DNA from 2 places in the Shewanella aegiceratis genome. Region 1 is predicted to be linked to the other one. Evidence: predicted binding sites of a transcription regulator. Region 1 holds the regulator's gene; the other holds the start of a gene.
The links. The regulator MetJ, encoded in region 1, represses methionine synthesis genes. The targets are predictions, from matches to a motif close to TAGACGTCTAGACGTCTA.
Positions count from the first base shown of each region.

Region 2: a site for MetJ is predicted at 1,703-1,720, ahead of K0H80_RS09065 (cystathionine beta-lyase). Genes of this name have one in related genera too.

Region 1 covers NZ_CP080416.1:580,672-586,554, forward strand. The annotation lists gene K0H80_RS02610 (sulfite exporter TauE/SafE family protein) at 1-693, opposite strand, end outside; gene metJ (met regulon transcriptional regulator MetJ) at 772-1,086, opposite strand; gene metB (cystathionine gamma-synthase) at 1,311-2,477, shown strand; gene K0H80_RS02625 (bifunctional aspartate kinase/homoserine dehydrogenase II) at 2,497-4,890, shown strand; gene metF (methylenetetrahydrofolate reductase) at 5,155-5,883, shown strand, end outside.
Region 2 covers NZ_CP080416.1:2,007,718-2,013,600, reverse strand. The annotation lists gene pdsS (proteobacterial dedicated sortase system histidine kinase) at 1-1,656, shown strand, start outside; gene K0H80_RS09065 (cystathionine beta-lyase) at 1,757-2,944, shown strand; gene K0H80_RS09060 (CreA family protein) at 3,125-3,622, opposite strand; gene yegD (molecular chaperone) at 3,698-5,083, opposite strand; gene K0H80_RS09050 (NfeD family protein) at 5,256-5,883, shown strand, end outside.

The sequences.
Region 1 (5,883 bases):
GCTACAGAGCACCAGCGTCATGATGCGGGTCTTATTCTTGTCTATGCGTCCCACCAGGCGATTGGCCATCAGGTAACCCAGCAGCACAGAGGGGAGTAGCAGCGCCGAGCAGTAGAAGTGATGCAGGGTCAGCAGACCGGTAAGCCCTAAGATCACTATGGCGATAGTGGAGCTGAAGATGAAGAAGGCCGACAGGGCCGCGCGAAACTGCTTGGCATCTTTACCCGAGAGCAGTATGGCCAGCGGTGGTCCGCCTATGGCGGCGATGTTGCCGAAGATCCCCGAGATCACCCCGGCGATAAACAGGCTGCGTCGGTTGACCACTAGGTTGAGCCGCATCAGGCTTAGCAGTACGGCGATGGCAACGATGATGGCGATGGTCATGCCGAGCACGTCCTGGGGGGCGACCATGAGCAGGCCAGCGCCGATCAGTCCGCCGGGGATGCGTCCCAGCAAGGCATATTGCAGGCCGTTGAATTCCAGGGCGCCACGCTCGCGGATCAGAGTCAGCAGGGCGATAGAGAATCCCATCAGGATCACGGGCGCAGGCACAAGTGACGGTTCGATAAGGTAGAGCAGGGGCGCGGCGACGACCGCCATGCCGAAACCGATTAGGCTCTGGGTGAGGGCGCCGACGAAGACGATAAGCGAGGCTAGCGCCAGAATATGGGGATCGAGCGGAAGTGCAGGCACTGCAATGTTCCAGGCTAAGGTTGAAAACTAAAAGAGGGACCGCCTAGCGATCCCTCTATCGATTCGTGTGTGAGTGGATCACTCCATCTCTTCCCACTCTATGCCCATCTCGGTCATCAGACGTTTGACTTCGGCTGGGATGCTATCTGGCTTGTCTTTAGACAGGTCATCGTCTTGGGGGAGTGGTTGACCGGTGTAGGCGTGCAGGAAGGCCTCGCACAGCAGCTCGCTGTTAGTGGCGTGACGCAAGTTGTTGACCTGGCGCCGGGTGCGTTCGTCGGTTAACACCTTAAGCACCTTAAGAGGAATAGAGACAGTGATCTTCTTTACCTGCTCATTCTTCTTACCATGTTCAGCATAGGGGCTGATATAATCGCCATTCCACTCAGTCATTGACTCACCTGTAAATTCTAAAATTCGGTGCAGATTTTAAACCCTTACAAATTACAGTCAAATTATTGCCTCGAATTTTTGGCAAATGCAAATAGATTTCTAAATGTTTGGACGTCTAAACGTCCAAAAGTTGTTGACGCTCACTACCGGCTTAGGTACATTTAGACGTCCAGACATCTCTTTTATCCGAGGTGCCTGCCCAGATCCATATTGAGGAGTTGAAGATGACAGCGCGTAAACTAGCCACCGCCGCCGTACGACGAGGCATAGAGTCAGACACTCAGCACGGTGCCGTGGTGCCACCTATCTATCTGTCGACAAACTACTCGTTTGAAGGGCATCAACAGCCGCGGGCATTCGATTACAGCCGTTCCGGCAATCCGACCCGCTCTATTCTCGGTGATGCGATTGCCGAACTGGAACAAGGGGCGACCGGTGTGGTGACCTGTACCGGCATGGCGGCCATCACCCTGGTGACCAGCCTGTTAGGCCCAGAGGATCTGCTGGTGGTGCCCCACGATTGCTATGGCGGCAGCTATCGCCTCTTCACCAACCTGGCCAAGAAGGGCGCCTTTAAGCTATTGGCGGTGGATCAAACCGACGAGCGTGCGCTTGAGCAGGCGCTGACCCAGTCACCCAAGATGGTTTGGCTGGAGACCCCCTCTAACCCGCTGCTGCGAGTAGTCGATATCGAGGCCATCGCCCAGGCGAGCCATAAGGTGGGCGCTCAGGTGGTGGTGGACAACACCTTCCTTTCTCCCGTGTTACAACAGCCACTGCTGCTGGGGGCCGATATCGTGGTGCACTCCACCACTAAATATATCAATGGTCACAGCGATGTGGTAGGCGGCGCCGTGGTGGCCAAAGACCCTGAGGTGGGCGAGCTGCTGCACTGGTGGTCGAACACCCTTGGTCTGACCGGGTCGGCCTTCGACAGCTACCTGACCCTGAGGGGGCTGAGAACCCTGGCGGTGCGCATTCGTGAACACCAAGCCAACGCTCAGAAGGTATTGGCATTGCTTTGTGACCACAATGCGGTGGAAAAAGTGTATTATCCGGGACTTGCCGAGCATCCTGGCCATGAAATTGCGGCCAGACAGCAGAAGGGCTTCGGCGCTATGCTGAGTTTTGAATTAAAAGGTGGCGAATCGGCACTCGTTGCCTTTTTAGATGCGTTACAATACTTCTCGGTAGCCGAGAGTCTGGGAGGCGTAGAGAGTCTGGTGGCGGTCCCCGCGACCATGACCCACAGAGCCATGGACCCGGAGGCGCGCCGTGAGGCGGGTGTGAAAGATACCCTGATCCGTTTGTCAGTGGGCATAGAAGATGGCGAGGATCTGGTGGCAGATATTCTTGCGGGTTTAGAAGCGGCTATCGCGGTAAGTAGTTAAAGGGTTTGAGGAGCAGATAATGACACGATGTCATTTGCATAAGTTTGGTGGTTCTAGTTTAGCGGATGCAGATTGTTACCGCCGCGTCGCCCACATTTTACTGACCCATGGCCACAGCGATGATCTTATCGTGGTGTCGGCCGCGGGCAAGAGTACCAATTTCCTATATCGCCTGCTGGAGCTGTGCGACACAGATCAGCTGTGGCAGGAAGAGTTACAGGTGCTGGTGAGTTACCAGCAGAATCTAATCGAGCAGCTGCTCTCCAACGAGCAGGCCCGTAGCCTGAGAGAGCGACTGGCCACCGACAAGTCGCAGCTGACCAGCCTGTTGTCGCTCGATGAGCTCAACGATTATCAACGCAACCAGGTAGTAAGTTTCGGCGAGCGCTGGTCTTCCCGTCTGCTGGCAGCGCTGCTGCGCGAGTCTGGCGTGGCGGCGACCGATGTCGATGCCCGCACCCTCTTGGTCGCCGATGAAGGCGCTGTACCGCAGATCCGCCTTGGCGAGTCGCGCCAGAAGGTGCAGGCGCTGCTAGAGGCCCATCCTCAAGAGCGTCTGGTGATCACTGGCTTTATCTGCGCCAATGAGCAGGGCGACACCCTGCTGTTGGGCCGTAACGGCTCAGATTTTAGCGCCACATTGCTGGCCAGCTTGGCGGATATCGAACGTGTCACCATCTGGACAGATGTGGAAGGGGTGTTCAACGCCGATCCTAACCGAATTAACGATGCCAAGTTGCTTAAGAGCATGTCGCTCACCGAGGCGAACCGCCTGGCGCACCTTGGCTCTCCAGTGCTGCATAACCGTACACTGCAGCCACTGTTCGACACCGAAGTTAGCCTGGCGGTGCGTTCAAGCTACGCACCCCATACAGACTTTACCCTGATCGCCCCTAAGAGCTCGTCGGCCAGTGCCCCTGTGGTGACCAGCCTCTCCAGCGTCAGCCTGTTTAGCCTAACCATAGGGGTCGAGCTGCCGCAGCTGCTGGCCTGTTTTGCCCAGTCAGGCCTGACGCCACTGGCCTATTGGTCGCTGGCCCACGGTCGCGCCGAACTGGCCTTTACCCATGAGAATCAGAAGCAGGCCCAGGCGATCTTCGAGGCCAAGCGCAGCGAACTGGGAATCGATGAGTTACAGCTGCGTGACGATCTCGGCCTGGTGGCCCTGGTAAGCGCCGATGCCAGCCTCTATCGCCGCGGCTTCTCGCGTCTGTTGAGCCGTGAGGCCCATCCTCTGTGTAATGATGGCCTTAGCCTGGTGACTCTGGTGCCTAAGGCGCAGGTGAACCTGTTGACCCAGAAGGTGCACAGACGCTGCGCCGGTCCGCGCAAGCGTATCGGTGTCCTGCTGCTGGGCATAGGCAACATAGGCGAAGCCTGGATCGATCTCTTCAAGCGGGCTCGCCCAGTGCTCAATAAGGAGCTTGAGGTCAGCGTCGAGCTGGTGGGACTCTTGAGTTCCAAGAAGGCGCTGCTGAGCGAGACAGATATTGATTTAAGCAGCTGGCAGCAGGCCTTCGAGGAGCGCGGTACCGGTTGGCAGTACACCCATCTGTTTGAGCAGTTGCAGGCACTAAATTGCGATGAGTTGATCGCCCTGGACATCAGCGCCAGCGCCGATCTCACCCTGCAATACCCCGAATTTTTTGCCCGCGGCATCCATATCGTCAGCGCCAACAAGCTGGCGGGTTCTGGGCCGCTGGCCTTCTATCAAGAGCTGAAACAGCAGCTGGGCAATCGTCGTCTGTTTTGGCGTTATAACGCCAGCTGTGGTGCGGGCCTGCCGGTGCAACATGCGCTGAACGATCTGCATAACAGCGGTGACAGCATAGAGGCGGTCGGCGGCATCTTCTCTGGCACCCTGTGCTGGCTGTTCGAGCACTATGACGCTAAGAAACCCTTCTCCGAGCTGGTGCTGGAGGCTAAGGGGCTGGGCATTACCGAGCCGGATCCCCGCGACGACCTCTCCGGCCGGGACATGCAGCGCAAGTTGCTGATCTTGGCCCGTGAGATAGGTTACGACATAGAGCTGGACGATATTGAGCTGGAGTCTCTGGTGCCGACTAAGCTGGCCGAGATCCCGCTGGATGATTTCATCAAGCGTATGGCGGAGCTCGATGGCGAGATGTTGCAGCAATATCAGGCGGCGGCCGAGCAGAACAAGGTGCTCAGGTATGTGGCGTCATTGGATTCAGACCTGGGTCAGCTCAAGGCCAAGGTGGGGATCCAGTGGGTCGATAGGAGCCACCCGTATGCCAATCTGACGCCGGGCGATAATGTCTTCGTCATTCGCAGTGATTTCTATCAGGACAATCCGCTGATCATACGTGGTCCGGGTGCCGGGCGCGAGGTGACGGCTGCCGCGGTGCAGTCGGATCTGGCGCAGATCTGCCGGGATCTCCTGCAAGAGTGATTCAAAGGGTCGATGCGTGCATCGGCCTTTTTTATAGCTTTTTCTCTTCTTCTTTATATCTCTCTTTCAGTGTATTTCGCCGGATGAATTGGTGAGATAGGCCTGCCTGTGCCTGCCGTTTCACTTTCGGACTATCTTATAAACAGATTGTTTTTCATTGAGTCAATTTTTGGGCTTGACATCACTCTGAGTTTCTCTAGTATATGGACATATAGACGTCCAAACGTCTAAAATATTTTTTGCTCTAGGTCTGAGGGAATTAAGATGGCTTTTCATCACGCACAACACGCCAATTCATTGAATCAAAGCTTGTCTGAGCTTAATGGTGATATCAATGTGTCATTCGAGTTTTTCCCGCCGGCCACTCCCGAGATGGAAACCATTCTGTGGAACTCCATCAGACGCCTGGAGCCGCTCAAGCCTAAGTTTGTCTCGGTAACCTATGGTGCTAACTCTGGCGTGCGCGATCGTACCCACGGGGTGATCGAGCGTATTCAGAAGGAGACAGATCTGGTGGCGGCGCCCCATCTGACCCTGGTCGATGCCAGTGACGAAGAGCTGGTCGAGCTGGCGAAGCACTACTGGAACTCGGGCATACGTGACATAGTTGCGCTACGAGGCGATCTACCCGCGGGCAGTCCTAAGCCGACCCGTTTTGCCAACGACCTGGTGCGCCTGCTTAAGTCTGTGGCCGACTTCGATATCTCGGTGGCGGCCTATCCTGAGGTGCACCCGGATGCGCCCAATGCCCAGGCGGATTTGATCAACCTCAAGAAGAAGATAGATGCGGGGGCCAACCGCGCCATCACCCAGTTCTTCTTCGATGTGGAGTCTTACCTGAGATTCAGAGACCGCTGCGTGGCCGCCGGTATCGACGTGGAGATAGTGCCGGGCATTCTGCCTGTGACCAACTTTACTCAGCTGAAACGCTTCGCCGGCATGACCAATGTGTCTATCCCAAGCTGGCTGCATAAGCAGTTTGAAGGGCTCGAC
Region 2 (5,883 bases), 1.4 Mb from region 1:
CAGTTTCGCCGTTACATCGTCGCCACCATACGTGACGGCTGGATCAGCGCCTTCGAGCTGCCCGCCGATCCCCGCAAGTCCCAGCCCGTCAACCCTGAGGTACGCATTCAGGGCAAGTGGCTGAAGACAGATAAAGGCTACAACATCGAGCTGAGGATGCCGCTTGAGATGGTGGGCAGCAAGCTGGGCTTTGCCATCGTCGATGTTAACGACAGAAAGGAACGTAACGTCGAGGCGATCGTCGGCACCTCGGCTACGGATGATGTTACCAAGCTGGGGACGGTACTGGTGCCTTCGCCGGAGATCGAGAGCATCATCAAGGGGATGAGCCACAACAGCTCGCGGATCTGGGTGGTTGATCGCCACGGCCGGGTACTGGCGAAATCCGGCGACATCTACAGCAGCACCAATGTGTGGGCGCAGACGGCAACCGAGCAGACACCAGACACCTTCTGGGGCCGCTTCAAGCAGCAGTTCCTGCACCCGCTCTACTATCGCATTCTGACCACGCCGCCTAAGCATTTCGTCGACTCGCTAAAAGACTCTACCGTGCTGGAGGGCAGCCATATCCGCAAGGCCCTGGCCGGTCAGTTTGGCTCCACCTGGCGCCTCAGCCCAGATGGCAAGGCGGTGATCCTCGCCGCCGCCAGCCCCATCTGGATCGACGATACCGTGATGGGCGTAGTGATCGCCGAGGAGACCACCCACGGCATCCGCACCCTGCGCAACAAGGCGCTGGAGAAGCTGTTTAACGTGATCCTGACCGTGATGAGCATGGGCACACTAGCGCTCTTCTTCTTCGCCTCCAGCATCTCCAGCCGCATCCGTAAGCTAAGGGACGATGCCGAGCAGGCGATCGACAGCCAGGGGCGGATCAGAAAGGCGATAGTCGGCTCTAAGGTGCGTGACGAGATAGGCGATCTCAGTCGCAGTTTCGCCAGCATAGTCGGCCGACTGAGCCAATATACCCACTATCTGGAGAACATGTCGTCGCGCCTTGGCCATGAGCTGCGCACCCCGGTTGCCGTGGTGCGCTCGTCCCTCGAGCACCTCAACAGCCAGGATCTGCCGCCGCAACATCAGAAGTATGTGGACCGCGCCCACGAAGGGGTGAGCCGCCTTAACATGATCCTCAACAACATGAGCGAGGCCACCCGTCTCGAAGAGGCGCTAACCGACGCCGAGGTGGACAACTTCCCCCTCTCCAAGGTGATCTCAGGTTGTATGCAGGGCTATCAGATGACCTATGCCAATCAGGTATTTGAGCTAGAGATAGATAAGGAGCCCATGACCATGCGCGGGGTGCCTGAGTATATCGCCCAGCTGATGGACAAGCTGATCGCCAACGCCATCGAGTTCAGCCAGAGTGATACGCCGATTAAGGTGTCGCTCAAGGCCAAGGGGCGTCAGGCACTGCTGAGCGTGAGTAACCTGGGGCCATCATTGCCCGCCAACATGGGCGAGCAGATCTTCGAATCCATGGTGTCTGTGCGCGCCCAGAAGGCGCAGGATAAGCCTCACTTGGGGCTGGGGCTCTATATCGCCCGCTTAATTACCGATTTTCACAAGGGCAGCATACGCGCCGAAAACCTGATGCAGGATGGTCAGGCCACCGGCGTGGTTATCCATATCCGTCTGCCGCTGGAGGCGCAATAGCCTCCACGCTAAAAGGAAAACCACTCCAATAAATCTCACTTTCATTTAGCCGTATAGATGTTAAGATGGCTGCATTGAGTTGCCAACACGAGAGTATGGGATGAAAAGAGAGACCAAGATAGTCAGCGTCGGCCGCGACAAGAAGTGGAGCAAGGGGGTGATCAACCCGCCGGTATTTCGCGCCTCCACCGTGGTGTTCGACACCATAGAGGATATGCGTCATGCCACCAAGAACCGCGCCAACGGCGAGATGTTCTATGGTCGCCGCGGCACCCCAACCCACTTTTCCTTCCAGGCGGCCATCGCCGAACTCGAAGGCGGCGTAGGCACAGCCCTGTACCCTTCGGGTTCGGCGGCCATCTCAGGCGCCCTGCTCTCCTTCCTCAAGGCGGGCGATCATCTCCTCATGGTCGATACCGCCTATGAACCGACCCGGGATCTGTGCGACAAGCTGCTCAAGGGCTTCGGCATAGAGACCACTTACTATGATCCCCTCATAGGTGATGGCATAGAGGCGCTTATCCGCCCCAATACCAAGGTACTGTTTCTCGAATCTCCCGGCTCCATCACGCTAGAAGTGCAGGATGTGCCGACCCTAAGCGCCATCGCTCATCGCCACAACCTGGTGGTCATGTTGGATAACACCTGGGCGTCACCCATCAACTGCCGCCCCTTCGAGCTTGGGGTGGATATCTCGATTCAGGCGGCAACCAAATATATCGTCGGTCACTCGGATGTGATGCTGGGAACGGCCACCGCCAACCAGGCTCATTGGGATCAGCTCAGAGAGAACAGCTACCTCATGGGGCAATGCACCTCGGCGGACGATATCTATCTCGCCAGCCGCGGCCTGCGCACCCTGGGAGTACGCATGGCCCAGCATGAGAAGAATGGACTAGAGGTCGCCAACTGGCTGGCCACACGCCCAGAGGTGGATCATCTGCGCCATCCCGCCTTTGCCTCCTGCCCTGGGCATGAGTTCTTCAAGCGAGATTTCAGCGCCTCTAACGGTCTCTTCTCCTTCGTGCTCAAACGCGGCAACATCAAGGCGATCACCGCCTTCGTCGAGGGCATGGACCACTTCAAGATGGGCTTCTCCTGGGGCGGCTACGAGAGCCTGATCTTGGGGGTCTTCGGTATCGACAAGCTGCGCACCGCCACCCAGTGGGACAGCAGCAAGCCGCTGATCCGCTTGCATGTGGGCCTGGAAAATCCTGAAGATCTCATCAAAGATCTCGAGGCCGGCTTTGCCCGCTACAACGCGGTATTGGATGGCCAGAGCGACTAGCGCCTCACCTGAATAAGCTTAAGGATCCCCCTTAAAAAAACGCCGTCAGATGACGGCGTTTTCTTTGTTTTGATTAGCTGCAGGTTTTTCCGATTCACGCTAGCGAGTCGCAGGCATTCCGTTTTGCGCCACTTGCGATCAGTTTTTAGCCGCTGACTCTCAGCTCTTAGCCGCTGGCGCTCAGTTCTTAGCCGCTGGCGCTTCGTTTTGCGCCGCAGGCGCTTGCCAGGCCTGGGTGCCATACAGGGGCACGGTCGACAGGCTGTGCTTATGGCTGCCATCTGTCTCCTTGGTGGAGTAAGAGAGATAGATCAGCGTCTGGCTGTCGGCGTCATAGATGCGTCTCACCTTGAGGGATTTGAACAAGATACTCAGTGAAGCCTTAAACACCACCTCGCCGCCGTGGCTCTTGTCGATGTTGGCGAGATCCGCAGGCAAAATCGGTCCGGTCTGACGACAGGCGATCCCCATATCCGACGGATCGGCAAAGTCCAGATTCGCTTCGATACGACTGATATGACAGGTCACGCCGGGGATTTTAGGATCTTGCCTGGCCTCGATGATCACATCCTTGGTGGTAAAGACCCCCAGGCTCACCTTGCCCACATCATCGCCGCAGCCGGTCAGCAGGCTTGTTGCTGCTACAAACATGATTCCAATCCAAGCTTTCATCTTCATTCCTTTTTGCCTTGTTGTCTCGTTGTTTTGTGGTCTTATTGCCTTGACGCCTTGACGCCCTAACACCTTATTGCGTTAGCCAAACACCTTCTGCGCCCAGCGGGTTAGTCCGGCGGTCACACTGCCAAAGTGGTCACCGACCACTATTTCAGTCTCAGGATACATCTGGGCAATCTTCTGGTAAATCGCCGGGCTCTTGGCCGTACCGCCAGTGACATAGATAATATCGGCCTGCGCCTTGTCCGTCGCCTTATCTGTTGCTTTGGCCATTGCCTCAGCCATTAAGGACTGGATCAAGCCCACAGGCTGAGCGATCGCATCAACGAAACCTTGCTGATCGACTTCGGCTACCAACGCAGCATCGACATAATCCAGACTCGCCTGAGTGGCGGCATCATCTGACAGGGCAATTTTCGCCCCCTCGGCGCTGCGCACCAATCGATAACCGAGCTGATCCCGCTGCACCTTGAGTAGGCGCGACAGCAGATCCGAGCGCTCAGCATCCTTGATCAGTTCCTCGATCATCTTGCGGGTCGTCAGGCTGGCAAAGTCGCGCTGTGCGCTGATGTCGTTGACCGCCACCGCATTCCAAAAGGGTTGGCTGGGCACAGGCAGGCCATTGACCATATGAGACCCCAGCCCAAGGTGGGGCATGAAGGCCTTCATCGCCAGGGCGATATCCAGATCGTTACCGCCGATGCGCTGACCACTGTGGCCAAGAAAATCCTCTCTGCGATCGGCCTTAGCGATATGAGAGGGCCCCATCTTTACCACAGAGCAGTCTGTGGTGCCGCCGCCCACATCCACCACCAACACTGTCTTGTCCTGGGTCAGACTGGCCTCGAAATCCATACCCGCCGCCAGGGGCTCGAACAGAAAGCTCACCTCGATAAAACCGGCACGTTTGGCCGCCAGCGCCAGGATGGCTTCGGCCTGGCGGTTACTCTCCTCGCCGCCTATGCCCTGAAAGTTGACCGGGCGACCGATCACCGCATGGGTGGCGCTTCCCTTAGTGCCCAACTGCTTATCCGCCAAGCTCTTGATATGCATCATCATCAGGGTGACGATATCTTCAAACAGGGCAATTTGATCCGCTCGCAAACCGGTTGCCCCCAGGAAAGACTTGGGCGAGCGCACATAGAAGCCCTCTTCGGGCATCTCAAGATAATGGGCCACCGCCTGCTCACCGACAAACACCGCCTGCTCATCACCGTCGAGATCCAGCGCCTGACGGGCATGACGGGCGCGGCTCAACTGCGCCGAGCGCAGCTTGGCATAATCAGCCTTCAATTCACCAGCTAGCTGCTGATAGACGGCCTCGGCAATCAACTCACGGTCGAAGGCATATAGGGTCGATACCAGGTAGTGAGAATCCCCCGCCAGGGGCAATAGCTGCACCCTTTCACCATCCATAATACCGACGGCGCAGTTGGCGCTGCCATAATCGAATCCAACAAACATGCTAAGCGCTCCCGCCCATGAAAAAGCCGAGCAAAATAACACACTCAGCATAAAAGACAAGCGGCCGACTCAAATACCTACCATCCAAGCGCCGACAAAAGCGCCCGCCAATGCCGACGCAAATATCGCCCATGGGAAATCGACTAAACTTAAAGGGATATTGGGAGTCGTTATGCACTGCTTAAACCGACGTTCACTGAGTATTATCCCCCTGCTCTTGCTAATAGCGCTGAGCCTGGGTAAGAGCGTGTCGGCGACGGAGGAAAACAGTGAGTCCGCGCAGCAAACCACGCCCCAACCCATTCCCCTGCTGCAGTTTAGCGGCGCCATAGGCCCAGCCATAGGCGAATACCTAAGCGAAGAGATAGACCACGCCAATCGCCTGCCGGTTGAGCAGCGACCCGAGCTTATCATGATAGTGCTAGATACCCCCGGGGGACTGGTCACCAGTCTCAGAAGCATCAATCAGGCGATCCTTGCATCCAAGATCCCCATCGCCTGCCTTGTAGCCCCGCCGGGCGCCAGAGCCATGAGCGCCGGCACCTATATGCTCTATGCCTGCCATATCGCCGCCATGGCCCCCGCCACCACGCTAGGCGCGGCGACGCCTGTGCAGCTGGGCATGCCCTCCTCCCCCCAAGACTCCGGTTCTGGCTCTGGTTCTGATCCCAAAGAGTCTGGATCCCAAGATAAGGCAGCACGAGACGATGGTTCGGGTCAGTCTAGTCCCGAGTCAACGCCAAAGGACAACAAGGATGCCATGGCCCACAAGGTGCTTAACGATGCGGTGGCCTATATTC